DNA from 4 places in the Colwellia sp. SU-HH01217 genome. Region 1 is predicted to be linked to each of the others. Evidence: predicted binding sites of a transcription regulator. Region 1 holds the regulator's gene; each other region holds the start of a gene.
The links. The regulator FNR, encoded in region 1, switches genes on or off when oxygen is low (the NO sensors DNR and NnrR bind a similar motif). The targets are predictions, from matches to a motif close to TTGATCTAGATCAA.
Positions count from the first base shown of each region.

Region 2: a site for FNR is predicted at 4,203-4,216, ahead of trhP (prephenate-dependent tRNA uridine(34) hydroxylase TrhP). Genes of this name have one in related genera too.
Region 3: a site for FNR is predicted at 6,125-6,138, ahead of ccoN (cytochrome-c oxidase, cbb3-type subunit I). Genes of this name have one in related genera too.
Region 4: a site for FNR is predicted at 5,028-5,041, ahead of AC27G3_RS06115 (nitric oxide reductase activation protein NorD). Genes of this name have one in related genera too.

Region 1 covers NZ_BAAJLX010000003.1:156,083-163,672, forward strand. Annotated here, with positions in the region: gene AC27G3_RS05655 (heavy metal translocating P-type ATPase) at 1-1,995, shown strand, start outside; gene ccoS (cbb3-type cytochrome oxidase assembly protein CcoS) at 2,027-2,287, shown strand; gene AC27G3_RS05665 (sulfite exporter TauE/SafE family protein) at 2,277-3,038, shown strand; gene fnr (fumarate/nitrate reduction transcriptional regulator Fnr) at 3,093-3,812, shown strand; gene uspE (universal stress protein UspE) at 3,997-4,926, shown strand; gene ttcA (tRNA 2-thiocytidine(32) synthetase TtcA) at 5,154-6,086, shown strand; gene AC27G3_RS05685 (glucosaminidase domain-containing protein) at 6,225-7,055, opposite strand; gene AC27G3_RS05690 (hypothetical protein) at 7,071-7,590, opposite strand, start outside.
Region 2 covers NZ_BAAJLX010000006.1:176,943-184,532, forward strand. Annotated here, with positions in the region: gene AC27G3_RS09965 (fatty acid cis/trans isomerase) at 1-131, shown strand, start outside; gene AC27G3_RS09970 (HlyD family secretion protein) at 225-1,352, shown strand; gene AC27G3_RS09975 (DUF2955 domain-containing protein) at 1,342-2,385, shown strand; gene AC27G3_RS09980 (YfhL family 4Fe-4S dicluster ferredoxin) at 2,415-2,660, opposite strand; gene trhP (prephenate-dependent tRNA uridine(34) hydroxylase TrhP) at 2,728-4,101, opposite strand; gene AC27G3_RS09990 (HDOD domain-containing protein) at 4,351-5,193, shown strand; gene rdgC (recombination-associated protein RdgC) at 5,274-6,197, opposite strand; gene AC27G3_RS10000 (ATP-binding protein) at 6,335-7,590, opposite strand, start outside.
Region 3 covers NZ_BAAJLX010000005.1:81,374-88,963, reverse strand. Annotated here, with positions in the region: gene ydiJ (D-2-hydroxyglutarate dehydrogenase YdiJ) at 1-2,544, shown strand, start outside; gene ccoP (cytochrome-c oxidase, cbb3-type subunit III) at 2,665-3,639, opposite strand; gene AC27G3_RS08300 (cbb3-type cytochrome oxidase subunit 3) at 3,632-3,823, opposite strand; gene ccoO (cytochrome-c oxidase, cbb3-type subunit II) at 3,829-4,473, opposite strand; gene ccoN (cytochrome-c oxidase, cbb3-type subunit I) at 4,484-5,908, opposite strand; gene AC27G3_RS08285 (hypothetical protein) at 6,184-6,717, shown strand; gene AC27G3_RS08280 (carbohydrate binding family 9 domain-containing protein) at 6,775-7,590, opposite strand, start outside.
Region 4 covers NZ_BAAJLX010000003.1:268,012-275,601, reverse strand. Annotated here, with positions in the region: gene thrS (threonine--tRNA ligase) at 1-291, shown strand, start outside; gene infC (translation initiation factor IF-3) at 396-953, shown strand; gene rpmI (50S ribosomal protein L35) at 1,129-1,323, shown strand; gene rplT (50S ribosomal protein L20) at 1,339-1,698, shown strand; gene AC27G3_RS06135 (phosphoribosylaminoimidazolesuccinocarboxamide synthase) at 1,977-3,080, shown strand; gene AC27G3_RS06130 (hypothetical protein) at 3,325-3,567, shown strand; gene AC27G3_RS06125 (hypothetical protein) at 3,606-4,031, shown strand; gene AC27G3_RS06120 (hypothetical protein) at 4,059-5,000, shown strand; gene AC27G3_RS06115 (nitric oxide reductase activation protein NorD) at 5,105-6,949, shown strand; gene AC27G3_RS06110 (DnrP protein) at 6,963-7,157, shown strand; gene AC27G3_RS06105 (AAA family ATPase) at 7,250-7,590, shown strand, end outside.

The sequences.
Region 1 (7,590 bases):
GCGAGTCAATCTGAAGAAAACAACCAACGACAAGCTAAAAGCTTTATCAAACGTTTAGGGATATCCGGCATTTTAATGATGCAAGTGATGATGATAGCTGCTGGTTTATATTTCGGTGCGTTTTCAGGCATGGCTGAGCATACAATAGTTTACTTACGTTGGGCGAGCTTAGCGTTAACCTTACCTATCGTCAGCTATGGCGCATTTCCATTTTACCAAGGCGCAATTCGTTCATTAAAAGCACGCAAATTATCAATGGATGTTCCTGTTGCTATCGCTATTTCACTTGCATTTAGTGCCAGTGTTTGGGCGACAATCAGTCAACAAGGAGAAGTGTATTTTGAGTCTGTCTCTATGTTCACTTTTCTTTTGTTAATTGGCAAATTTCTAGAATTTAGAGCAAGATCACGTGCCGCAGAAGTCTCCGCCAACCTGTTAAAACTAATGCCGATGACGGCAACTAAACTTGTAAAGAATAAAGAAAGCTTTATAGCAGCTAAAAAATTAGTAATGGGCGATTTAGTTTTAATTAAAGCAGGAGAAATCGTCCCTGCAGATGGCGTAATTCAAACAGGTAAAAGCCAGTTAAATGAAGCGATGCTTTCTGGTGAACAGTTGCCAATAACCAAATCTGTTGGTGATAAAGTATTTGCTGGCACCATAAATGGAGATAGCAATTTAGTTATCCAGGTAACGCACCCTGCTGGTCATTCATTTTTAAGTCAGCTCATACGCTTAAGTGAAGCATCTCAAGCGCACAAGCCCAAATTAGCGCTGTTATCCGATAAAATAGCGCAGTATTTTGTCGCATTAATTTTAGTTTGCGCCATTGCTACTGCTATCTATTGGCAACAACATCTTCCAGAAGAAGCTTTTTGGATTACACTATCTGTTCTCGTTGTTACCTGCCCTTGTGCTTTATCTTTAGCAACGCCAACCGCTTTAACTTGCTCAACAACACGGCTAAACCGTGATGGTATTATGATCAAGTCAAGTCATGTTATGGAAACAATGCCCAAAGCAACTTGCTATGCCTTTGATAAAACAGGTACCTTAACTACAGGTGAGTTTGTTATCGCTAAAACTATATTATTAGATGGTCATAACAAAAATGATATTTTATCCTTAGCTGCAGCACTTGAAAGTCATTCAGAACACCCTTTAGCTAAAGCCTTTAAATGTTATAGGGATTTTACTTTAAACGCATCGAATATTATCGTGCATCCAGGAAAAGGTATTTCTGGTACTTTCAATAACAAAAAATATACCATTGGTAAGCCTTCATGGCTTTTATCAAATCACGACTTAGAAAAGCAGTATTTAGATGCGCAATGTGTACTGGTGTGTTCTACTTTAACAAATGAAGAATCAGGATCTTCTTCAACGCACAATAATGAGCTAGTTGCTGTTTTTTATCTTGAAGATAAATTAAGAGATGATGCAGTCACCCTATTGAATCAGTTTACAAAGGCAAAGATAAAATCTGTAATGTTATCGGGCGATAACGAAGCTGGTTGTCGTAAAATTGCCACATTATTGCCACTCGATAATGTGTATAGTGGATTAAGCGCTAACGATAAAGTTAATCATATTAAAAAGCTCCAAGGCTTATTAACCAAGTCTACTACAACAGTAGCTAACTCCAAACAGCACCATAACGTGGTAATGGTAGGCGATGGTGTAAACGACGCTCCTGTATTTGGTGCAGCTCATGTTTCTATTGCTATGGGTAATGGTACAGATATTGCTAAAAATGGCGCTGATGTTATTTTATTAAATAACCAATTAAGTTCGTTAGCTACGCTAGCCAAAGTAGCTAATAAAAATCGACGAATTATCATTCAAAATTATTGTTGGGCTTTTGGTTACAATGCCATAGTATTACCATTAGCTATGTCGGGGTATATTACACCTTATATGGCAGTAATTGGCATGTCAGCAAGCTCACTAATTGTTATCACTAATTCATTGCGTTTACTGAAAAAAAACACTTAAACAATTTAACAAACACAGAGTCATTATAAATATGAGTATTATCTACGTTTTAATTCCTGTTGCTATTTTGTTGACTGCGCTTGGAATTTATATTTTTTTCTGGGCAGTAAAAAATAATCAGTTCAATGATTTAGAAAAACAAGGAATGAGCATTTTATTTGATGACGACAAGCCTGAAAAAGCTAATAACCAGTCGCTAACAACTGATCCTCAGTCACCTTCTGAGTCAAGCTCTTCTGAAAGTTCAACGATGCAGGCATCAAAAGAGAAAACACCAGAAAATGGAAATTGATCTTTTTTCAGCGTTCGTTATTGGCCTATTAAGTGCAGGACATTGTTTAGGTATGTGTGGTGGAGTTACAAGCATGCTAACATCTGCTATTGCTCAAAACTCATCAAGCTTTCCAAATGAAATAGTCACAAACCAAAGCCAAAATCGTCGTTTACAACATAACTTGCTTAAAAGCGCATCAGCAAAAAAAAATGTTTATTCAAAATTAATATTAGTACTTTGTTATAACCTTGGCCGTATTAGCTCATACGCGTTGTTAGGCGCTATAATAGGTTATACAGGTTCGTTGGCTGCCAAAAACATTGGTGTGCCCCTTGCCGGCTTACGATTAGTTGCAGGTGTTTTTTTAGTATTTCTTGGCTTATACCTAGGACAATGGTTAATGATTTTGGGCAGAATAGAAAGTATTGGCAAAACATTATGGCAATTTATCTCACCACTGAGTAAGAAAGTAATCCCCGTAGACAGCCCAAGTAAAGCATTAGGCTTAGGCGTTATTTGGGGATGGCTACCTTGTGGGTTAGTTTATTCTACTTTAACTTGGTCATTAGCCAGTGGTAGCGCCGTATCAGGCGCTATGATAATGGCAAGTTTTGGCTTAGGTACACTCCCAGCCTTAATCACCATGTCTTATGGGCTTCTAAGTATTAAAACAATATTAAAAAATGTCATGTTTAGAAAAACGATGGCTTTGGCGATTATAGTCTATGGCTTATACTCTATAGTGGTTGCATACCAACTCATGTTCTAATAAAATCCCATATAGTTGTTCTCCTTAGGGATTAATTTAGGGATATATCAAGTTATGCATCAAAAGCACTCTCCAGATCAAAATCATATTCATTGCCAAAATTGCAGTATTAGCGAATTATGCTTACCATTTTCATTAAATGATCAAGAACTCACGTCCTTAGATAATATTATCGATCGTAAGCGCCCGATCCATAAAGGTGACAAGCTTTTCCATGACGGTCAAGAAATGAACTCTTTATTTGCTATTCGTTCAGGTACATTCAAAACATATACTGTTAATGCCGAAGGTGAAGAGCAAATTACAGGTTTTCATTTAGCCGGTGACTTACTTGGTTTTGACGCCATTGCTAGCAATGAACATCCAAGTTTCGCTCAAGCACTTGAAACAGCTATGGTATGTGAAATTCCTTATGAAAATCTTGATGAATTATCTAATACAATGCCGAAGTTAAAGAAGCAGGTATTACGTTTAATGAGCAATGAGATACGCACCGATCAAGAGATGTTAACACTACTCAACCGTAAAAATGCAGAACAGCGTGTTGCTACTTTTATTTCAGCATTAAGTGCTCGTTATCATGCTCGAGGGCTATCTTCAAAAGAATTTAGATTAACGATGACTCGTAGTGATATTGGCAATTACATTGGCTTAACTGTAGAAACTATTAGCCGCTTATTAAATCGTTTCCATAAAAATCAAATTATTCATGTTGACGGTAAATTAATTAAAATTTTAGATGCAAAAAAGTTAGACGATACCGCCAGTTTTTAACCCCTTAAGCTTTAATAAACAAACTCAGCATAATCTGTTGCTGAGTAAGCACTTCTCAAACACTCCAATTCGTACTATGCTAATCTATAAAGAAGTTAAGTCACAATAAATTGATTTTAAACAATTAAAAATCAATTTTCTTGCGGCATAATATCTTTATCGATAAAACCTTAAGAGGCATATTATGGACCATTTTCAAAATATTCTTGTTGTGATTGACCCTACAACAGACGATCAAAAGGCATTAAAAAGAGCAATTGAATTAGCCAGTAAAACGCAATCAACTTTAACCGCCTTTTTAAGTATTTTTGATTTTTCATATGAAATGACAACAATGCTTTCTAGTGAAGAGCGTGAAGCTATGCGTCAATCTGTTATTAAGGATAGAGAACAGTGGCTAGCTGATTTAGCGAAAAATATGCCACATCAAGGTATTAATATTCAATACAAGGTTATTTGGCATAACCGCCCTTTTGAAGCCATTATTGAAGAAGTTATTGCTAAAAAACATGATATGGTAATCAAAGGCACCCATCAACACGACAAACTTAAATCTGTTATTTTTACACCAACAGATTGGCATATATTACGTAAATGTCCATGCCCAGTATTATTAGTTAAAGATCATAGTTGGCCAGAAAATGGCAATATTGTCGCTGCCCTTAATATGGGAAGTGATGAAGAAGAGCACCAGTCTCTCAATAATATTATTACAACAACTGCTCGCCGAATAGCTAAAATTCTTAACGGTAATGTACATTTAGTTAATTCTTACCCAGGCACTCCTGTTAATATTGCTATTGAAATCCCCGAATTTGATGCCAGTGAATATAACGAGTCTATGCTGCAGCATCATCAACAATCCATGGATGAACATGCAAAAAAATATAATATCGCTAAAGAACACACATTTGTTCAAGAAGGTTTACCTGAAACTGTTATAGAATCTGTATCAGAGCAATTGGATGCTGAACTTGTTGTATTAGGCACTATTGGGCGTACAGGTATCTCAGCCGCATTAATCGGTAACACCGCTGAACATGTCATTGACAGATTAAAATGTGATGTTCTTGCCTTAAAACCAGAAGGTTATGTTTCACCTTTTGAAAAATAGCTAATAAAATAACGTGACAAATAAAAACAATAATCACGGTTTTTATTTGTCACTCTCTTTTTTATATAAATATCTCATTACCTTATTTCTTCAATAATGCACACAAATTAACGCAAGCACTTCGCTTTGATAAACTCTAAAGGTATAATGCGCTCGATTAAACCTTATAAACGAACATTGTCTCGTTAATCATTCAGTAATACTCAGTAAACAACGAAGTAAATAACATGACCAATCAAATAAAACCGCTTTCATCAATTGAACAAACGCAATTACAAAAATTAGAGAAAAAATTACGACGTAACGTTGGTCAAGCCATTGCTGAATATAACATGGTGGAAGATGGCGATAAAATTATGGTCTGTTTATCTGGCGGCAAAGATAGTTACGCGTTACTGGAAATTTTACTTTTATTAAAAAAATCCGCTCCGATAAACTTTGATATAGTTGCTGTTAACTTAGATCAAAAACAACCAGGGTTCCCTGAACATGTTTTGCCTGAATATCTAAGCCAAAAAGGTGTAGAATTTAAAATTGTTGAAGAAAACACTTACTCCATTGTTAAAGATAAAATTGAAGATGGCAAAACAACTTGTAGTTTATGTTCAAGATTACGTCGCGCGATCTTATATAAAGCGGCAACAGAGATTGGTGCAACAAAAGTTGCCTTAGGCCATCACCGTGATGACATGATAGAAACTTTAATGTTGAATATGTTCTACGGTGGCAAACTCAAATCAATGCCTGCGAAGCTTGTTTCGGATAATGGTGAGCACATCGTTATTCGCCCATTAGCTTTTTGTAAAGAAGCCGAACTTGTGCAATATGCTGCCTTAAAGCACTTCCCAATTATTCCTTGTAATTTATGTGGTTCGCAACCTAACTTACAAAGACAAAATATCAAGCAAATGCTAAATGAATGGCAACATCAATTCCCTGGTCGGATAGAATCTATGTTTACCGCTATTCGGAACGTAGTACCTTCACATTTATGCGATAATCAATTATTTGATTTTAAAAATATTGATTCAGCTAACGGTATAACCAATGAAATGATTGATGGAGGGGATACTGCTTTTGATCAGGAATCATTCAACACACCCCTTGAAACTCATCCTAAGTTAAAAGAAAACCAATTAGACTTTATTGAAGTGAAGTAGATAACTTACAGCAAATTATTCAGCCAGCTAATGAGTGATAACCCAATTAAATTTAATGTGTGATGCACTTGCTGACTGAACTTTTACAAATTTGATTCTTTAAACCCAATTTCTCTCATAAGTACAAATAAGGATCGTTTAAGGCTTACTTTTTACAAAGTACGCTTGATTATGTCTTAACATTTCAGAAATTTCTAACACGTAATCGGTACCACGCTCAGAATATGGTAGTAACCCTGTTGCCAGTACTTCTGCCTGTAATGGTTGCCCTTGCTCTCTTAATTGCGTTCTAATTGCTCTAAATACACTATAAGCATTATTGGTATTAATATTATAAAGATAGCGATTAACGGCTTCATTGACACTGTCAAAAGCTGCCACTTCATGTTTTGCCCCTTCATTACGACCATTAGGCACCATACCGCAACCTTCTCGGTAACACCAAATACCAAAGAAATTTAAACCAATTCTAGCAAATCTAGATGTGCCCCAAGCTGATTCATTCGCCGCTTGCACTAAAATTAAAGGAGCAGGAACTATATCAACTCTTACAAGTAACTCATCTAATTGTTGTAATAAAGAAAATTGCTTATTCACTTTGTAGCGTTTAACTAAAGCCGCTAAATCCATTTGTTCTTGTTCAGATAAAGGCTCTTCAAGGCTTACTTTCTCTCTCCAGGTCTTTATTTGGCCTCTGGCAGATAACACTAATTGATTTTCATGAGTAATTGATGGCCTGATAAAGTTAAAAAACTGGCGTTTCTTTTGTTTAACATTACCAATTTTCGAAAACTTAGGTAGTTCTACAGAATGTAGTGGCTTTTCGATAACAACAGGCGCTTTTACTACCTTTGACGTTTTTTCATCAACTGGTATATCTCCCTGCACGATTTTTTGAAAAGTAAATGGAGCGATTAAGCCTATAATTAAAGCGATTAAAACAATCGTTATAAATAGTTTTTTTTGCATTACAGTCCTTGTTTATTAAGCCGAAAAAGTGTCATCAGCTTTTGACGATGGCGGTAAATTAGCACCATCAATAGCAATTATTTGTAAACCAAAGATCTCACGATATAAAACACCTTTAGCATTATAATAAAGTGGAGCGAGATAAGATAAGCTGAAAAAGAATATGACGCCGCCAATAACAGATAAACTTGTTTGCGCTAGAAACAATAGAGGTAGTAAGCTGATTATTAAGGCTGAAAAAAGTGTTACATACACTGAAAAAATTTTAAACCAATTAAAGCGTAGTGATTGAACTGATAAAACGATCGCTTTAATCGGTGAAAGTTTTTTCTCAACTACTAAAGGAATAACTAACGACAAACCGACGGCTAAAAAAATACCGGGAAGAATAAACAACTGTATGCCAATACTGATAAACAATGAAGACAATAAAGCACAAAGTGCCACCCAACTTCCTCTTTTTAGAAATGAAAACACCAACTTAGGCTGAGTTTTCATGCCGACAGCATGAAACACCCCCATCATTTCAACACCC
Region 2 (7,590 bases), on a different contig from region 1:
TCGATAATTTTGGCATCCGCCGAACTCATCCTGATTTTTGGCTCTATAGCGATAAAGTTCATCAAGTTCACAAAAAAGATAATAAAATCGTTTATGGGCTTTTTGACTATAACCGTTTAGAAAATAGGTAACTAAAAATAGAGTTATAAAAAATAAAAGTGAGACAAGGGGGTAAACCTTGTTAAATGTTTTTTTACAGACTAATAAAAATAAATGGAAGAAATATGTCAGATAATGCACAACCAGTAAAAGATAAAGCAGAACAACCTAATGCTTTACAGGCTGTCGCTGCACAAGATCCAGTAAAAAAAATCACTCGATATTTTTTACTTGTCACTGTGTTTGTTTTAATTTGGTATATTATTGCTGATCGCCATGCACCATGGTCTGATCAAGCACGAGTACAAACCTATATCATTCCTATTGTTCCTCAAGTCTCAGGCCGAATAACACAGGTCCATGTTACACAAGATCAAATCGTTGAAGCAGGTGATGTTTTATTTGAGATAGACACCAGCGATTATCAATTAGCTGTGGAAAATGCTGAAGCAACGCTAGAGTTAACTGGGCAAGAGATTGGCGCCGGAATGGCCGCTGTAGTAACTGCTCAAGCACAGTTAGTAGTAGCAGAAACCAATGTAGAACATGTTAAAGCACAAAGTGCACGTGTTTTTGAGTTGGAGGAGAAAAACGTACTCTCGCATTCAGACGGCGATAAAGCACGTGCCGCCATTAAAGAAAGTGAAGCACAAGTAGTAAGTGCGAATGCTAATTTAGATAAAGCAAAACAAGCCTTAGGTCCAGAAGGAAATAAAAATCCACGCATTCGCGCGGCAATGGCAAAATTAAAAAAAGCACAGCTTGATTTAAGCCGAACTCAAATCGTAGCTCCAGGAAAAGGAGGAATTACCAACCTTCAAATTGATACTGGGTATTTTTCGAATGCTGGTGCACCGGCCATGACATTTGTTGAATATGGTAATGTGTGGATACAAGTGAATTTACGTGAAAATAATTTGGCAAACCTAGCCGTTGGTAATGCTGTTGATATTTCATTAGACGTGAATCCAGGGACTATTTATAAAGGTAAAATTAGTACAATAGGTTTTGCGGTAGAAACCTCGAAAACTGGCGCAATTGGTGGCTTAGCTAATGTAGAAAAATCAACAGGCTGGCTTCGTGATGCGCAGCGTTTTCCTGTAATGATCACTTTTGATGATGACTCTGCAAAAGGAATGTTGCGTTTGGGGGGACAGGCTGATGTGCAGGTATATACTGGTGATAACTGGTTTGTTAATTCAATGGGTTGGATTTGGATAAGAGTACTTAGCGTACTGTCTTATGTTTACTAGCTCTCATTTATGCCCTGACTGGCTGAGCAAAATATTTGCAAGTGCTACGCATATGCGCACGCTGCGCTTTGCTTTGGGTGTAACGTTATCTTGTGCGCTAGCTTATGGAATAGATTGGCCGTTAGCGTTTTTAATGCCTATTTTTACTGCATTAATTTTAGCAATGCCTTTACCCAAGCCATCAGTTAGGGCTAGCCTCAACAATATGTTAAGCACGCTTAAGGCTTTTGCTGTAGGGCTTGGTTTTTCATTATTTTTTTTACAGTTTCCTATTGCTTATCTGTTGTTACTTGCCGTTGTTTTATTCCACCTTTATTATTATTTAAATCGTGGTGGTTCATTTTGGTTTACCTTAATGTCAATAATCGCTATTTTGGTATTACCTATGATTGCCAACAGCCATGAGGGACTAGCCATTAGTTTTTCAATGGGTTTTGTTTATTCAAGTTGGCTAACGATCGCTATGCTTTGGATTGCTCACTATGTATTCCCTGATCCAAGTTTTACTCACTTCCCTGTTAAACCTAAATACAATAATAACTATTCAAATGTTGCCGCGAAACGTGCTTTAAAAAGTACCCTAGTTGTTTTTCCTATTGCTGCATTGTTCATTACTTACGGGCTCAGTGATTATTTGTTAATTATGACTTTTTCAGCAATATTTACGCTAAAACCTGACTTAAGCGAGGGAAAGGCTGCGGGGAAAAACTCATTGTTTTCGACTTTACTTGGAGGGTTGTTTGCCTGGTGTTTTTATTGGCTAATTGTCGCTGTACCTTTATTTCATTTTTACTTGTTATTGCTTTTTGTCACGAGTTTATATTTCGGTCAGAAAGTTTTTGTCGGAAATAACCTGTCAAAGTATTACAGCTCAGGCTTTATTGCTTTGTTGATTATTATTAACAGTAGCATGTCGGTTGATGCTAACTTTAATGCTATTTTTATTCAGCGTATTTTACTCATATCGGGCGCTATTGTTTATATTGTGTTTGCATTAAGATTTTTGGAACGCTACTTTTTTAAGTCACCTTAAGTATACTCTAATGGCTAATTATTGAGGGATTAACCATGCATTTTGATAAATTTAGCGAATAACTGCTCTTCACTTTCTCCATAGTTTTTATCGGGTTTAATACAATCTATGGGACAAACACTCACACAGGTAGGTTTATCATAATGACCGATACACTCTGTGCATTTATCAGCATTAATTTCATATATTTCAGCACCTAAAGTAATCGCTTGATTAGGACACTCTGGATCGCACATATCGCAATTTATACAAGAGTTTAAGATTGTTAATGCCATTATATACCGTTGCCTATCAGGCTTATATTTACTTTAGATTGTTCAATTTGTTTTAAATCTGCTCAGATTAACTCGATTTAAAGGGTTGACGAGTATTTGTGTCATCATCAAGAAAACGCATAAGAATGCCATAAGTTAAATCTAATTGTGTGGCTAATGAAATACTCACTTGGTGACCAGAGCCCTTAGCATCAAGAATAACATCGCCTTTTGTGGACTCCATGTGTGTTAACGTAAAGGTTATATTGCCCTTGGGAGTCATCAGCTCTAATTCATCACCAACTAAAAATTTATTTTTAACGTCAATATCGACTAAACCATTGTTATTATTTCGACCAATCACTTCACCAACAAATTGTTGAGAGTTACTTTTAGAATAACCGTATTCATAATTTTGAGTGTCACTATGTCGATGACGCTGTAAAAAACCAGAAGTGTAACCTCTATGCGCTAAATGTGTTAAGTCAGCACTATGTTTTGGGTTAAATGGTTTTTCATTGATAGCATCAACAATAGCTTGGTGATAAATTTGTGCGGTTCGTGCGCAATAGTAAAAGGATTTTGTCCGGCCTTCAATTTTTAGCGAATGGATACCCATTTTTATCAATCGCTCAACATGCTCTACAGCTCGAAGATCTTTTGAATTCATAATATAAGTACCATGTTCATCTTCATAAGCAGGCATGTACTCACCTGGTCTACCTTCTTCTTGTAGTAGTACTACCTCATCAATGAGATCTTCTGTTGGTAAAACAAGGTCGGTCTCAGGAGTCATTACTACTGGAGGCTCAGCGGCGATGATGTCACCACTTTCTGTTTCTTTTGCCGCATGAATATCATATTTCCAACGACATGAATTGGTGCAAGTTCCTTGGTTAGGATCACGCTTATTGATATAGCCAGACAGCAAGCAACGCCCAGAATATGCCATGCATAATGCGCCATGAACAAATACTTCTAATTCAATATCAGGGCAGTGAAAGCGTATGTCTTCAATTTCATCTAATGATAATTCTCTTGAAAGAATTACTCGCTCTATACCTTGTTTTTGCCAAAACTGTACCGTTGCCCAGTTTACGGCATTAGCTTGGACTGATAAGTGAATTGGCATGTCAGGAAAGTTTTCCCTTACCATCATGATCAACCCAGGATCTGACATGATTAATGCATCGGGTTTCATCGCAATAACAGGTGTTATATCTTTAATAAAGGTATTAATTTTTCCATTATGTGGTGCAATATTGTTTACCACATAGAATTTCTTACCACGAAGGTGGGCCTCTTCAATACCTTTTGCTAGATTCTCTAATGTAAATTCATTATTACGAACTCTTAAAGAGTAACGAGGTTGCCCTGCATATACCGCATCTGCGCCATAGGCAAAGGCGTAACGCATGTTTTTCAAACTTCCTGCGGGTGATAGTAGCTCAGGTTTATACATAATGGTTGCTGTAACAGAATTAACAATGTTGGTTAGTATAAAAATATGGAGAGTGTTGGGGAAATTTTTTGCGCGCTATCTAGTCAAAACATCGAGCTTTGTTGATTTATATCAATTGAAGAGAGTTTTTCAACGCACAGAAGAAAAATTCGTGAATGTATAAAGAAATAAAGCACTAATTTTATTGGCTTAGTTCACTAGTTATGTGCTACTTTTTAAAGAGTATTTAAGGATAACAAGGTAAATTACATGGCCACAGAAAATGCGTTATACACTATTTTACTCGAAAAAATAAAACAAGACGCTTTAGTACTTCCAACATTACCCAAAATTGCTTTACAAGTAAGAACCGCTGCTGATGATCCTGATGTAAATTTAAGCCAGATGGCAGAGATAATTAGCCACGATGCTGCACTTTCGTTAGGTATGCTTAAAGTATCAAATAGCGCCTTATTAGGTCGTTCTATAAAGGTTGAATCAGTGCATCAAGCCGTGACACGCATTGGCTTAAGACAAATTAAAAGTATTGCCACAGCGATGGCTATTGAACAAGTTTTTGTTTCTGAAAACGAAATCGTTTCGATGTATTTGAAAAAAACATGGGAAAAAACGATTAATGTCGCCTCGGTTGCCATTAGTTTAATTACGTTTTATTTACGAGATAACAAACATAGTCATTTAACGTTAGACACCTTAACTCTTGCGGCTTTAGTACATAATGTCGGGGTGTTACCCATATTAACTGAAGCTGAAAATCACCCTGATATTTTTGCTAATCCAACATTTTTGCAACAAGCAATTGGTAAACTCTCGTCTAAGATAAGTGCAGCAGTAACTTATGCTTGGGGGTTTTCAGATGAGTTTATTGAAATTGTCGAAAGTTGGAGTGATTTAACCGTTTTACCTCAAGATGTGCATTATTTAGATTTTATCCGTGCAGGGGCTATTTATCATGGTGTATTTAAAAATGAAAATACCCGAGGAGTACTTTTAAATAACTATGTTAATAAAGGTATTATGCCGGATGAAAATTTCATGCAAAGTGAGGATTTTGTTGAGATGGTTGCTAATGTTAAAGCAATGTTTACTTAAATATCTTGAAACTTTGTAGATAAATAAAACGCGAATGCATGTTTAGCACTCGCGTTTTATTTTAATGGTATATTGATAAATTAATCTTTATCTAAATAGCTTTCCGTGGTTAAGCTAAATTCAGCTAACAAGGCTGTAATAAAGCGATTAAGTTCTCCTGCCATTAAGATAAAGTCGGCATCTAAACGCGCCACTACATCATCACTGTCGATATCTTCATTTTGATCTTGTATTACATCAAAAAACTTCAAACGCTTAACTGCTAAGTCGTCACATAAAATAAATGAAAGTGATTCATCCCATTCAAGCGCTAATTTTACAACATACTTGTCTGCGTCAAGGTGCGATTTTATTTCATCACTGCCTAAATCTTGGTTTTTAACTCGAACAACAGCACCGTCATCGCCTAGTGCGTTAAACTCAGCCTCCATACCTAGTTGAAATTGACCACCTAAATTGTGCTCAGTTAACCAGTCTGTCATGGTTTCATCTGGTGCAGTATCTGGTGTAAAACTGGTGACAGGCAATGTACCTAGGGCTTTTCTCAGTAAAGCTAAAAAGTCTTCTGCTTTACCGCGGCTACTAGTGTTAATAACGATCGTGTTGTTTTCAGGGCTAATAAAAGCTTGTGTATCACTAAAGCGTGAAAAAGCTCTTGGCAGTAGTTCAAAAATAATGTCTTCTTTAAATTGCTCTTTCTCTTTTTTAGTTGCTGAGCGGCTTTGTTCGTTTTCAAGTTGAGTAATTTTTGCTTCCAACATATCTTTAATTACTGGTGCTGGGAGAATCTTTTCTTCTTTACGAGCACACAATAAAAAGTTGCCACTTCCACCATGAACCGTAGTCTCACCATGTTTACCAAGTGCGTTCACCCAGCCAAAGTGTGATAATTCAGTTGAGCCACACGGAGTAAATAGGTGCTCAGATAAATGCGCTTCAAGTTCTTGTTCTGTCCATTTGAAAGGTTTGGTGAAGGCGAAAAAGTAAAGGTTTTTGAACCACATATATTGTATTCCTGTATCTTGAATTGTTAACTATATAACAGTTGGCATTTAGCTGACGGGAGTTAAGAATTGGCTATCATACATCAATTGCATGAAAAAATAATACAACAAAATGATTTCTCATAAATTATTTAAGTTTACCGCATTGAATCAAATTCTATAGTGTAACTTAAGCCTTCACCCACTTTACTTTGAGCGTTAATTTTACCATTAAGCGTATCGGTCACTAAGTCATGCACGATGTGCGTTCCAAGACCAGATCCGCCTTGAGTCGCTTTAGTAGTAAAGAAAGGTTCGTATAGTTTACTTAGTTGTTCTTCAGTTAATCCAACGCCATTATCTTGATATGCAATAATAAGTGTTTGATCGTGTAGCTTAATGGAAATGTCGATAACCCCTTGCTCAATGTTTTCAAAGCCATGAATTATCGAGTTTATAATTAAGTTTGTAAAAATTTGGGCGATTGCTCCTGCGTGCCCATAAATTTCTACGTCTTTAGCACAATCTATATTAATGATGTGATTAGCTTTTTTAAGTCGTGGCCTTAATGATTGAATTATTTCGTCAAGGTATTTCGCCATGTTTATCAGCCGTATTTTGTCACTGATTTGATCAACGGCAATTTGTTTATAACTGGTCATTAGATCAGAAGCACGGGTTAAATTATTGGTTAGTAATTCAATACTTTGCTGGGCATTATTTACAAAGTCATCAATAGATCGTTTGGTTACTTTCTGTTCTTCAATATCACTCGTTAAGTTAGTAAGTAAATCTGATAAGTAGCTAGTTGAGGTAATACTTACCCCTATTGGTGTATTAACTTCGTGTGAAACTTCAGCAGATAAGTTTCCTAAAGATGCCATTTTTTCAGATTCAAGTAAGCGTTTTTTGGCTTTATTTAACTCTAGTATTGAGCTTTTTAGTTCTTTATTTGTTTCGGTTAAGGTTTCTTCAGTTTTTTTACGACGAGCATTTTCTGCTTGAAGTTGAGTTTGTTGTTGTAGCAATTCTCTTTGTTGAACTTCCATATTAAGCATGGTTTTACTTAAGCTTGACGTTTTCTTTGCAACTTCTTGCTCTAAAATAAGGTTATGTTCATCTAACTTCTCATTACTTTTTTTAATTTCGTTTTGTGCAAGCGCAAGTTGTTCTTTGTGGGTGACTAATTCATCAATTAAATTATTATATGCGTCTTCGAGTACGTTAAGTTCATTCTTATTTTCGAACGTCGATCTCAATTCTGCGGAATGTATTTTGGAGGCTTCAGGATCTTCTGGATCAATTTGCTTTATTTGTTCTGTCAGTTCATTAAGTGGTTGAGTCAGTAACTTTTCAAAAGCTAAAGTGAACAAAAATATAAGAAATGCCGTTTTTAACATAGCATTACCTACCA
Region 3 (7,590 bases), on a different contig from region 1:
AATGGTGATTACCTATCAACGTCTCCACTTTCTATTGAAGAAGCTGAACAATTAGCAAAAACCGACAGTAGCCATGGAAAAATTGTTAAACAAGCTCTTAATGCTTGTCGAGACAATCGTGCACTTATTTTAGACAAATTTCCTCGTTTAAATCGATTTTTAACGGGCTATGATTTAGAAAATGTTTTTAATGACGAGCTAACCACTTTTGATTTAAGCCGATTAATCACTGGCTCTGAAGGCTCATTAGCTTTTGTCTGTGAAGCAAAGTTAAACCTAACCAAAATAGCTACAGCAAAAACATTAATTAATATTAAGTATAATAGTTTTGATTCAGCGCTGCGTCACTCTCCTGCGTTAGTTAAAGCGAAAGCCACATCTGTAGAAACGATTGATTCAAAAGTATTATCACTCGCGAAACAAGATATTGTTTGGCACTCTGTGAGTGATTTAATAACAGATGTACCCAATAAAGTGATGGATGGCATTAATATTGTTGAATACAACGGTGAAAGCGTAGAAGCTTTGGCTGAGCAGGTCGCTCAACTGACTCAACAACTTGACCAGGATATTATCGACAGTGAAACTAGCGATAAAGGTGTCATTGGTTATCAAGTAACCTCAGACCTTACCAGTATTGGTAAACTGTATGGTATGCGTAAAAAGGCGGTTGGTTTATTAGGTGCAGGCTTTGAAGGTGAAAAAAATGGCAACCCTAAACCGTTAGCATTTGCTGAAGACACCGCGGTTCCTCCTGAAAAATTAGCGGACTTTATTGCAGAGTTTCGCCAATTACTCGATAGTCACGGTTTACATTATGGCATGTTCGGTCACGTTGATGCTGGTGTGTTACATGTACGTCCGGCACTGGATATGTGTGATGAAAACCAAGAGAAACTACTAAGAGAAATATCCGATCAGGTTGTTGCATTAACCGCTAAATATGGTGGTTTAATGTGGGGTGAACACGGCAAAGGATATCGCTCTGAATACGGTCCTGAGTTTTTTGGTCAACAGCTTTTTACCGAACTAAGAAAAATTAAGAGTGTCTTTGATCCGCTTAATAAGATGAATCCCGGAAAAATTTGCACGCCGATCGAATCGACAGAGTCTTTAGTGTCTGTTGATGATCAAAAACGCGGACATTTCGACAAACAAATTTCTGTCGTTGTTAAAGACTCTTTTAGCTCAGCACTAGACTGTAACGGTAACGGTTTGTGCTTTAACTATGATGCTGACAGTCCAATGTGTCCATCGAGTAAGGTAACACGAGATAGAAGGCATTCACCGAAAGGCAGAGCCGGTCTGATGCGCGAATGGTTAAGGTTGTTAGAAAAGCAGGGCGTTGATGTTTTAGCATTAGAAGAGAATATTAATGGTTGGTCAGTAAAAGCGTTATTAGAACGTAGTATCAATAAAGTTAAACATAAATTTGATAAAACTAATCAAGATGATTTCTCTCATGAAGTTATGGAAGCGATGTCGGGATGTTTAGCATGTAAAGCTTGCGCTAGCCAATGTCCTATTAAAGTTGATGTGCCTGACTTTAGAGCGCGCTTTATTAACTTATATCATTCTCGTTACTCTAGACCTCTAAAAGATCATTTAGTTGCTAATGTTGAAGTGTTAGCGCCTATATTAGCCAAAGCGCCCACAGTAGTGAATAGCGTCTTAAAGACTAAACTCTACGATAAGTTTTCTAGCGCAACTATTGGTTATGTTGATACCCCTTTGCTTTCTGTTCCTACATTAAAAGAACGAGTTAAAACAGCGGGCTTTTGCTCATTTGATTTAGCTAAATTACAAGCGTTGACTGAAAAACAGCGTAAAGATTATGTACTTATTGTACAAGATCCGTTTACCTCTTTTTATGATGCGAAAACCGTACAAGCTATGATGAAGTTAGTAGATAAGCTTGGTTTAATTCCTATTTTATTGCCCTTCAAACCTAATGGTAAAGCACAACACGTAAAAGGCTTTTTATCGCGTTTTGCTAAAACAGCCAAATCGTCAGCGCAGTTTTTAAATCAACTGCAACAATTAGGTATCCCTATGATTGGCATGGACGCTTCTTTAGTACTTTGTTATCGAGATGAATATAAACAAATTTTGGGCAGTGAACGTGGCGATTTTGAGGTTATTCTTGCTCATGAATGGTTAATCAATGAAATTCAACAAAATGAGCGTGTCACAGAGCAAAAGCTGAAAGCTAATGATATTCGATACAAATTATTTGCCCATTGCACTGAGAAAACAGCGCTAGTTAAAAGTGAAGATCAATGGCTGAATATTTTTACCGCTTTTGGTTTATCATTAGACAAAGTTCCTCTAGGTTGTTGCGGCATGGCGGGGACTTATGGTCATGAAAAATCTAATCTAGAAAACTCTAAAGACTTATTTACCATGAGTTGGCAGGGTAAGCTTAACGATTTAGCAGATGAACAAGTGTTGGCTACAGGTTTTTCATGTCGAAGCCAAGTAAAACGATTAGCAGGTATGAAGCCACGCCACCCTGTAGAAGCCTTACTTGAAGTACTGGGCTAGGGATTGTATAAACGCTTATCTATCAAAGCACTTAAATTAAAAACTAAGAAAGAAAAAGGGCTTGTTAAGTAATTAACAAGCCCTTTATTTTTACGTTAACTTAACGCTAATGATGAAGCATTATTTATCTTGAGAAAGACTATAAACATAAGCGCTAATAACATGCACTTTTTCTTCGCCAAGAATGTCTTTCCATGGTGGCATTACACCAGCTCGACCATTGCGAATAGAAGCTTCAATTGCTTTTTGTGAACCACCATATAACCAAATGTTATCGGTTAAGTTTGGTGCACCCATAGGTGTTCCCATTGCTAGGCTACCTTGTCCGTCAGGACCATGACAACCAGCACAAATGGCAAACTTAGCTTTACCAGCTTCGGCAAGATCTGGGTTTACAGAGCGACCACTTAAACTAATTACATATGCGGCTACTTCCTTAATGCCTTGTTCACCGCCAATTGAAGGGCCCCAAGCCATCATGCCTGTGGCCTTACGACCATTTAAGATGGTTTCTTTAATCGCTTCAGGTGAACCGCCATATAACCAATCTTTATCTGCTAGGTTAGGGAAGCCAGTTGTGCCTCGAGCATCAGAGCCGTGACACTGTGAACAGTTATGTAAAAATAAGCGTTGACCTACTTTTATTGCTTCTTCGTCTGCTGCTAAGTCTTCAATACTACGAGCAGCGTAAGCGTTAAAAATAGGTGCATACTTTTCATCTGCATCTCTTACTTCACGGTCATATTGTACTAAGATATGAGAACCTTCTTTCAAATTCTCAGCTGTTTTAGCTTTTGACTCTTCAAGATTTAAGATGCCTTGGTTAGAGCTTTTCCAACCTAGTAAGCCATCCCAACTGCCTAAACCGTATAGTGCTAAATAACCGAATGCCCAAATGATGGTTAACAAGAAAAACGTACTCCACCATTTTGGTAGTGGGTTGTTTAACTCTTCAATGCCGTCAAAGGTGTGGCCCATAGACTCACCTTCTTCAACACCAGCAAAATTCTTTAAACACATGCGTAGTAGTAAAAAACAACCCACTAATGTGCCAAGGGTAAGAACCCAAATCCATATATTCCAGAAGCTAGACATTGTTATTAGTCTCCTGCTTGTTAATTTCTTTTTTATTATTTTTTACATCACTTTCATCAAAAATAGAGTTCGCAGCATCATCAAAATCTGATTTGCGTTTCTTATTATATGACCAAGCAACAATAATAATAAAAAGTGCCAATATTAGTAGGGCAAAAACCCCTCGAAGCGTACCGTAATCCATAGCCATTACTTAAGTGCGTGGCCAAGAGATTGTAAATAAGCGATAAGAGCATCCATTTCTGATTTGCCTGCAACCGCATCTTTGGCACCCGCTATTTCTTCAGCAGAATATAGTGGAATATTTTCACCATTTTCATCTTTATGACCGCGGTTTCTAGTAAGAAAATTAAATGTTTCCAATTTCTTACCGGTAATCTCGCCATCAAGCATGGTATCTTCAAGCCATTTAAACGAAGGCATATTTGACTCTGGTACAACTGCACGAGGGTCAATTAAATGTACACGATGCCAATCGTCACTATAACGACCACCAACACGAGCTAAGTCTGGGCCTGTACGTTTAGAACCCCATAAAAATGGATGCTCCCATACATGTTCACCCGCAACACTATAATGACCATAGCGTTCAGTTTCAGCTCTAAATGGACGAATCATCTGGCTGTGACATACGTGACAACCTTCACGAATATAAATATCGCGTCCTTCCATCTGCAGTGCCGTATAAGGTTTTAAGTTATCGACAGGGGTTTGTGTTTCTTTTTGGAAAAACAAAGGAGTAATTTCTACTAAGCCACCAATACTGATCGCCATAATGGAAAAAATAACAAACAAACCAATATTTTTTTCGACTTTTTCATGATTATTTTTCATAGTTTGCTCCTTAAGTTGCTTCAACTGCTTCAAGACTTCCGTCTTTCGCATTGATTGTTTTCATCATGTTGTAAATCATGATACCGAAGCCAGCAACTACTAAAACACCACCTAAGAAACGGATAATGTAGAATGGGTACGAAGCCGTTAAACTTTCCACAAAGCTATAAGTTAACGTACCATCAGTATTTACAGCACGCCACATTAATCCTTGCATAACACCTGAAATCCACATAGCTACGATATATAAAACGATACCAGCAGTGTGCATCCAAAAATGAATGTTAATTAAACGAATACTGTACATACGACCTTGATTAAACAAAACAGGAATTAAATGGTACATCGCACCAATTGATACCATAGCAACCCAACCAAGAGCACCTGAATGAACATGACCTACCGTCCAATCTGTATAATGAGAAAGCGCGTTTACCGATTTAATTGCCATCATTGGGCCTTCAAATGTCGACATACCATAGAAAGACAAAGAAACAATTAAGAAGCGTAAAATAGGATCGTGACGAAGTTTATGCCAAGCACCAGATAAGGTCATAATACCGTTGATCATACCACCCCAAGAAGGAAGGAATAATACAATAGACATTACCATACCAACAGTCTGTGCCCAATCAGGCAAAGCAGAGTAATGAAGGTGATGAGGACCCGCCCAAATATATAAAGAGATTAAAGCCCAAAAATGCACGATAGATAAGCGGTAAGAGTATACAGGACGTTCCGCTTGTTTAGGGACGAAGTAGTACATCATACCTAAGAAACCTGCTGTTAATAAGAAACCTACGGCATTATGTCCGTACCACCATTGCATCATGGCATCTACAGCACCAGAGTAAATAGAGTAAGATTTCATCATAGAAACAGGCACAGCCATGCTGTTACCAATATGTAAAACAGCAACGGTTAAAATAAAACCACCGAAGAACCAGTTAGCCACGTATATGTGAGACGTTTTACGCTTGAACAATGTGCCAAAAAATACTGTTGCATAAGATACCCAAACAACAGCAATTAAAATATCAATTGGCCATTCTAATTCTGCGTATTCTTTTGTGCTAGTGTATCCAAGCGGTAGCGAGATAATAGCAGCAAGAATAATAGCTTGCCATCCCCAAAAAGTGAATGCGACGAGCTTGCCACCATACAGTGCTGTTTTACATGTTCGCTGCACTACATAATAAGAAGTTGCAAATAAAGCGCTAGTACCAAATGCAAAAATTACTGCATTAGTATGAAGAGGTCTTAGACGGGAGTAGGTTAACCAAGGTGTTTCAAAGTTTAATGCTGGCCAAACGAGTTGAGCAGCAATAATAACACCTATAAGTGTACCAACGAATCCCCAGATTACCGTCATAACAGTAAATTGACGTACAACTTTATAGTTGTACTCTACTGCTGACGTATTACTTTGAGTCATGTTATGGATTCCGCAATTATAATTATTAACGTGGTTGGTTTAAATTAAAGCCAATCTTTAATATAAAATATTAAAGAACAGTAATATTTATAGACCATAATTGTCTTAATTACCTAGCTTGATAATAAACCATGCGTATAATAAGGGCTTAATGCGATAAAGTCATTAGTCAATTAGTGAAAACTTGATGTATTACAATAAAAAAATGACTGAAACTTGCTTTACATCAACTAAATTATTTTTTTTACTTAATTTAAGTACTTACTGTTATCATTATGCCTAAATTTTATACGACATTATTATTTACTTTCTTCTTCCTTATTGCCTGTAAACCAGATACCAATAATGTACCCACTTTGAAAACTGCCCAGTGCTTAGAAAGTCAGAGTAATTGCTTTATTGATACTCAGTTTGGCAGAGTTGCAGTCGCTTTTGATCAAGGAAAAATTTTAACAGAAGTCCCTTTTTCTATTTTTTTAACGCTTAAAGCTACTTCTGACTCAATAAACAATACCAGTTTAGATAATGAAGAAAAGACATTAACTGAAATTGCCAAGGTAGATGCCTATATGGAAGGTAAAGAAATGTTTATGGGGAAAGTCCCAGTGTTTTTTTCACCCGTTAATAAAGAGAATAACAATCAATTAACTCAGACTGACATGGTTGCTGAAACTATGTTAGGAAGTTGCTCTCAAGAGCAAATGGTGTGGCGCCTATGGTTAAAATTAACAATAAAAAAATCAACGGGCACCAGCAGTGAAACAGTACAAGAAACGTTTTTTATTGATTTTACCAGTACTCGGTTTTAATGTATGAAAAACCGAGTACTTATGGGGGATTTTAGTTGATTAATATTTACCCACAAGTTATGGCATCCAAGCATAACTAATTTTTGTGAAAAATGTTTTTTGTTCTTTCTCTAGTTGTGTCAGGAAGTCATCACGATAATTACTGTCAGAATAACCTAAGAAAAATACCGTTTGAGGATTAAGCTTGTAGGCGTAAATCAGCTGTGAAGATAAGTGTTTTTCTATATTTGAAACATTAACCATTGGGTTATTGTTAACATTCTCATCAACATCGCTATACACTAACGTTAATTTTAAATAACTATTGACGTTAAACTGATAAGAAACGCGAAGGTCTGTTAAATTCGCTTTATAAACATAACTGCCATCGGCATCTAGTTGGCTAAATGTGTGATACAAATCTATTTCTAAATGCTTAGAGGCATTCCATGTGATATTACCTATAATTTCTGTAATATTACCTAAACGGTCATTTTGATAATCAATTTCATCACCTAAAATAACCTCAATTGAAGCATAAGTGCTAATGAGGGGATCAAACTCACCAAAGAAATTCAATTGATTCTCTGTAAAACGAGTCGTGTTGCCATCAATAGCGTCAATCGTTTTATTATGTCGCAAGCCTACTTTTTCGGCATGTGTTAATTGTAAAGTAAACGCTGACAATAAAGGACCATCAATGCTAAAGCTGGAACTTAGGCTTCTAGCAATTAATTCATTATTGGTATTGTGTTGTATTTGCCATTGGCCAGAAATAGTGGCTTGAGACCAAAAACTACTATCATCCCCATAAAATAATCTATCAGCTGTTATATCGCTTTGAGTAAAATCAGCTTTTGGCATATAACCTAAATCAGCTCTGAAATCTTTACC
Region 4 (7,590 bases), 110 kb from region 1:
CAAGTCACAATTATGAATATTACCGATAAACAGAGCGAATATTGTGAAAAAGTTGTTAAAAAACTCAAAGAAAATGGATTTAGAGCAAAACTAGACTTGAGAAATGAGAAAATAGGCTTTAAAATCCGCGAGCACACTTTGAAGCGCGTTCCGTATTTATTAGTTGTTGGTGATCAAGAGATGGCTAGTGGCGAAATTGCTGTTCGAACTCGAAGTGGTGAAGATTTAGGAAAAATGTCGGTGGACAGCTTTATCGCTAAAATAGACGAAGAAGTAAAAACACGGGCATAAAAGTAATTTAGTGTAAATAACAGTTAAATTACTCAATAAAATTTATTATAATCCAAACCCTAAAAATTACAGGTTAGTTTGGTACAAAAGTTCTTTGGAGGAACATGGCTATTAAAGGTGGACAACGAGGCGGTCGTAAAGAACCAGCACATCGTTTAAATGAGTTAATCACAGGTATTGCTGATAATGAAGTTCGTTTAATTAAATTTGACGGTGAACCTGGCGGTATTGTGACATTAGATGAAGCAATGGACCAAGCCGATGAAGCTGGTGTAGATCTTGTTGAAATTAGTCCGACTGCTAAACCTCCCGTTTGTCGTGTAATGGATTACGGAAAGTTTATCTACGAAAAAGCTAAAGAACAAAAAGAACAACGCAAAAATCAGAAACAAATACAGGTAAAGGAAATTAAATTCCGACCTGGTACAGATGAAGGCGATTATCAGGTAAAACTACGCAACCTGAAACGCTTTTTAGAAGGCGGCGACAAGGTCAAGGTAACATTACGTTTCCGTGGCCGTGAAATGGCCCACCAAGAGCTAGGTTTAGCGCTATTAAATCGTGTTAAAGATGATTTAGAAGAGTTAACTGTGCTTGAGTTCTTCCCGCGTAGAGCGGAAGGGCGTCAAATGGTGATGGTTCTAGCCCCTAAAAATAGATAATCTTTGGTTTGACAAGTAATTATCCATTACTAGTTGATGGTTAATTCACCAATTTTATCTTTACGCGGTAGCAAGGCTTGCAAGTAAAGTCACTCCTTATTCGTTACAGTAGTAACATTTAAGATGATTTTCGCCTCGGTTACTTTAAATTTGGCATCAATGCGGAGTTATTCACATGCCTAAAATGAAAACCAATAAAGGTGCTGCAAAGCGCTTTAAAAAAACAGCTTCTGGCTACAAGTTCAAACAAGCTGGCTTACGTCATATTTTGACTAAACGCCGTACTAAAGTTAAGCGTCATTTACGTGCTAAATGTATGATCGCTGCTTCTGACATTAAGTCAGTTAAAAAACTTTTACGTCACGGTTAATAGGAGAAATAGAAAATGGCAAGAGTAAAACGTGGTGTACAAGCTCGTGCACGTCATAAAAAAGTTCTAAAGCAAGCGAAAGGTTACTACGGTGCTCGTAGTCGCGTATATCGTGTTGCTTTTCAAGCTGTAACTAAAGCTGGCCAATACGCTTACCGTGACCGTCGTCAACGTAAACGTCAATTCCGTCAACTTTGGATTGCTCGTATTAACGCGGCAGCTCGTCAAAATGGTTTATCTTACAGCCGTTTCATTAATGGTCTTAAAAAGGCTTCTATTGAAATCGATCGTAAGATCCTAGCTGATATCGCAGTATATGACAAAGCAGCATTCACATTCTTAGTTGAAAAAGCGCAAGCTTCTTTAGCAGCATAGAATTGAAAAAGCTTTAATAGACAAGGACGCCATTAGGCGTCCTTTTCTTTTTTTGATATATTTTATTGCTAATATCATGATAACGTCGTCAAACACGCTCACTTATATTGATAAGCTTTGCTTGTTTTCCTAATTCTCATATCTATTACCTGCAAAATAACATCAGAAAAGCTCATAAATAATCAGTTGTAACGAATACTATTTTGTTTGATACCGATAAGTAGTAAAGATATTATTCATTACAATTAATTTAAGTCTTAGTTTTAAGGTTTACCACCATGAATTTAGCAGATAAAGTTTTAGCCGTTAATAATGATCTTCCTATTCGTACAGACAAACCAGTGCATAGTGGTAAAGTTCGTTCTGTTTATTGGTTAACTCAAAGCGATAGCGAACGTTTAATTAATGAAAAAAATTATAACGTGCCTAGCGATACCCCCTTAGCAATTATGGTCATTAGCGATCGTATTTCTGCTTTTGATTGTATTTGGCAAGGTGAGGGAGGCCTCAAAGGTGTTCCAGGAAAAGGCGCAGCGCTTAATGCTATTTCTAATCATTGGTTTAAATTATTTAAAGAGCAGGGACTTGCTGATAGCCATATTCTAGATATTCCGCATCCGTTTGTTTGGATTGTTCAAAAAGCAAAACCAGTTATGATCGAAGCGATTTGTCGTCAGTATATCACTGGTTCAATGTGGCGTTCATACGAAAATGGTGAAAGAGAATTTTGTGGTATTAAATTAAGCGAAGGCCTCAGCAAAGACGCTAAATTAACCGAACTATTACAAACACCTTCAACGAAAGGTATTTTAGAGGGGATTCCAGGGGTACCTGCAGTTGATGATGTTAATATTACTCGTCACAATATCGAAGAAAATTATCAAGCGTTTAATTTTGCCTCTATTGACGATATTACCCTGTATGAAAAACTATTAACTGAAGGTTTTAACGTTATTTCCGGTGAACTTGCTAAGATTGACCAAATTTTTGTCGATACTAAATTCGAATTTGGCTATGTAAAAGACAAAGCGGGTAACGATAAACTTATTTATATGGATGAAGTGGGTACACCAGACTCTTCTCGTATTTGGGATGGTGAACAATACCGTGCAGGTAAAGTAGTCGAAAACTCAAAAGAAGGTTTCCGCCAGTTATTACTTAATCACTTCCCAGATCCTGATATTTTATTAAATAAATCACGCATGCCAGAACGTGAAGCGTTAGCAAGAGATAACGAATTACCTGAATCGGTGTTGATGAATGTATCTAAAACGTACCTTGATATTGCACAAAAAATTACCGGTGAGAAAATTACCCTCAGCGATAATCCTAAAGCTGAGATTATTGACATACTCCGTAATGAGTATCAGTTAGTCGATTAGTTTTTCATTAGTTAATATGATTTACCAGCTTTTAGATCGTCTACCCTTTATTTTTAAAGGGTTTTGTTCACTAGTTAGTTAAGTTAACAGCAGAAATAATTAAAAACCTGTTTCAAGTGATTTGACACAGGTTTTTTTATGGCTGTTAATTCATTGAAATAAGCTCTAAAGTAATAATAAATAGCTGCTAGAGAAATATTTGTTAAGCCGAGCTCATATCAGGTTACTTAATAAGAGGCTTTTAATGAACGATGAAAAATTGATTAAGCTGTTAAAAATATCGATTGGTTTGGGTATTTTCTTATTATTATTAGGGATTTATTTCCATAATTTTAGTGATTATATTGAAAGCTTAGGTGTCACAGGCATTATTATTAGTGCTATGTGTATTGCTTTTGGGTTGGTGTTTTCATTGCCAACTAAAATGTATTTAACTTTCTTATTAGTAAAGCGTGAATCGGAAGAAAACAATGATAAACACCTCTAATTTACCACTGAACTGTTCCACCTCCAAAAGGCAGAGTAATGTCTAAAGCTTGGCTTTTTCGTGCGGTGGTTGTGTTAATATCACTCGTGTTAATTCTTGGTATTTATTACATAAACCTTGAGCAAAAAACACTGTCACCATTTACTACCGATGGTTGTAGTTTGTTCCCTGACGGAACTTACCAACAAAATGAACTTTGGTTAGCATGCTGTACTGCGCATGATCTGGCTTATTGGCAGGGTGGCACTTATCAACAACGGTTAGCGGCAGATCAATCATTAAAAGCCTGTGTTGCCCAAGTTGGTGAACCAAAAATTGCCGCTTTAATGTTAATGGGAGTAAGAGTTGGAGGGACACCTTATTTACCGACTAGTTTTCGTTGGGGGTACGGTTGGTCTTATCCTAAGTTTTATGCAGAGCTTAATGAAGTAGAAATTACCCAAGTTACTCAACTTTCACCTTAAATTACTCACTGACGATAAAGGACTTTTATGACACGTTTTTCAATCTCACAAACTTTATTGGCTGTAGCAATTGCCTATTTAGCCTTTTCCATAGTAAAAGTGGCAAATGAAATACCTAATATCATTAAAATTATAGATAAAACCAATGTGACCGTTGATAAAATAACCCCGCAAATTCCCAGTATTCTTGATAAGGTCGATTTAATTAACTTGCAAGTTGATGGGGTTGTTAACGAAGTGGCATTAGTGAGAAACCTTGTTGAACAACAGTTACCACCTATTATCGAGCAAGTGGCATTATCGCGAATTACCGTTAATGATGCTATCAAGCAGAGCGAACAGTATGCCAAGCACTTACCTGATTTACTTTCACATATTACTGTTATAGAAGGTCAAATTACAGAATTACAGCAACAACTGCCGCAAGTTTTAACCCGAGTGGATCATGTGGTAGAAGCAACAAACAATACCACACAAGAAGTTGCAAAGTGGCGGCCTCAATCTCAAGCCTATATAGAACAAATTAAATATTCTCGTGAAGATATTCCTGTGTATTTAACGCGCGCAGAAAATATTGTTACCGATGCTAAAACTATCGGAAAAGAAGCCAGTAGTGGTGTTTTTGTTGGCATTTTAAAAGGGGCATTAACGCTGCCATTTGATGTTATTTCAGGATTAACTGGCATTGTTGATAAAAACTCTCGATCAGCCAAAGTATTAACCGCTTTAGATGTTAGTTTAATGCAAGAAAAAACGGTGGCATTACTTAATGGTAATAGCCAAACAGAGTCAGCGTGGAATAATCATGACAGTGGTAATCATGGCACTATTGTAAAAGGTGCCGCGCAAAATATAAGTAACAAGGTTTGCCATAACCTGACTTTTTTAAATTATTTTCATGATGATAATGAAGAATTGAATGAGTTAATGTGCCAAGAAAAAGACGGTTTATGGAAGGTAGTTCATTAAGCCATTTTAATAGAAAGCTATTATTGCTTGATACAAATCACAACTTCTAATAAATATATTGTTAATATGCCTTTAATGCGTATTTATCAAAATGAGTAAAATTTATGGAAGAATGGGTTGGCGGTCTTTGGCATAAGTATATTACTCGTCGAGCAAGTACTGATTATCCAGATGCTAGGGTCAATTTTTCTGATATAAGTCAATCTGTCGGTGTAGTTTTTCGCGCACTCGGTGGCGATGTGGTGAAACGTGTTGAAGCGGCAACACGTCGTGATTATGTAGTTAGGCGTAGCTTTTTACAAAAACTGTCAGGTGAAAATCAACAAATTAGTTTGGCATGGCAAGATGAGGAAAGTCTGAGATTACCTGAATCTATAGCTGTTTTTCCTAAACAATCTCTTAATAGAGATTTATATATTTGGTTAGCAGTGTTAGCTGCTCAGCATTCAGGACGATTTAGTCACTGGGCACGAGATAATCAAGAGTTAGTCGCTAACGTATTAAAGTTATACCCCAATTTAGCCTCTCGCTATCAACGTTTAGCTCAAGCGTTTATTCTAACTCGGCCAAATATTGATAAACTTCCTTTAGCGGAGCAAGCTATGGAGAACTGTATTGTTCAAGCCATTTTAAAACCAGGGACTGTGAGCGATTTTCCCGTGGTTAATTATGCGCCCAAAGCCGTTTATTTATGGTTATATCCTTCTGCTCATGTAGATCCTTTATTGATACCAGAATATATAGAGCAACAAGAGGGCGAAAATGAGGCCAAAAATAGCCAAAAGAAAGAAAAAATAGCCTCAAGTAGGAAAAAAGCGGAACGAGTTGATAGTCCAGATAGCCGTGAAGGTATGATGATTTTTCGTTTAGAAAGTTTGTTTTCGTGGAGCGAGTTTGCCCAAATGGATCGAGGTAGCGATGACAGTGAAGATGATGATGACGATAATCAACGTACTATTGAAGACTTAGATAAAATTACCCTCGCCAAACAACAAGATCAAAAAAGCGCAAGTATTAAGGTAGATCTTGATTTACCTTCAAGTGCTGAAGATGATATTCCGCTAGGAAATGGCATTAAGTTGCCTGAATGGAATTACAAAAACCAGCAGTTAGAAGATGATCGCTGTTTACTTCAAGCAATGTTACCCAGAGACGCTAGTGCGAAAAAGTTACCAATAAATTTACAAAAAACAGCGAAATCGATTCAAGCACAATTTGAACAACTGCGAAGCGTTAAATATTGGTTAAAAGCGCAAACGCAAGGTGAAGAGCTCGACTTAAATGCTTGGTTAGATTTTCATGTACAAAGCCAAATTAACTCAACACCTCAAAAGGGATTATATCAATCTTATCGGGGTAACAATCGAGATTTGTCTTGTTTACTTCTAGCTGATTTGTCGATGTCAACCGATGCTCATTTAGATGATAAAGCAAGAGTGATTGATGTGGTTAAAGAAAGTATGTTGCTATTTGGTGAAGCATTACAAACGGTTGGAGACAACTTTGCTATGTACGGTTTCTCGTCAGTAAAGCGCTCAAATGTGCGTTTTACCTTATTGAAAAACTTTAATGAAAAGTATGACGATCATGTTAGAGGCCGAATACAAGCAATTCGACCTGGCTTTTATACACGTATGGGCGCTGCAATTCGTCAATCAACTAAAATACTTGTTGAGCAAAAATCAACGCAGAGATTAATGCTTATTTTAACCGATGGTAAACCCAACGACATTGATCATTATGAAGGACGGTTTGGCATTGAAGATACGCGTCATGCGATTATGGAAGCACACAAATTAGGTATTAAACCTTTTTGTATTACGATTGACCAAGAAGCGCAGGATTATTTGCCTTACCTTTTTGGTAATGATGGTTATACCGTAATATTAAAACCCACTCAATTACCTAAGCGTTTACCACAACTTTATCATCAATTAACCTCAAGCTAAGGACTGTATATTTATGAAACATGAATTAATTCCTTGTTTATATTGCCAAACAAATAATGAGACTGATCAAGTAAGTTGTACACACTGTGGCATGCCCTTAGCAAAAAAACATCCAGAGAATAAAAAAGATAAACGTAGTTTTTTTATAAAATCGTTTATCTTAATTGCACTATTTTGTTTAGTGATGGTTTTTTATTTACCTCGATAAACGACTTTTAATCACTCAAAACGCAGTAATTAAAAAGCTAAGTGGGTATACTCTTTATCGTTAAAATCATTTTTAAGGGTAAGGAAAAGTATATGCAGAACTTGGTGGCAAACATTCTGGCACAAGTAGGCTCGGTTGTTTTAGGTAAATCTGATGAAATTAAGCTGTCTTTAGCCTGTATTTTAGCCAAAGGGCATATTTTAATTGAAGACTTACCAGGTATGGGTAAAACCACTTTAGCTCAAGTGTTAGCAAAAACTTTAGGCTTAAGCTACCAACGGACACAATTTACTAGTGATTTATTACCCGCAGATGTCATTGGTGTTTCTATTTATAATAGTGAAACAAAAAGCTTTGAACTCCATCAAGGGGCTATTTTTAATCAAGTTGTGTTAGCTGATGAAATAAATAGAGCGAGTCCTAAAACACAAAG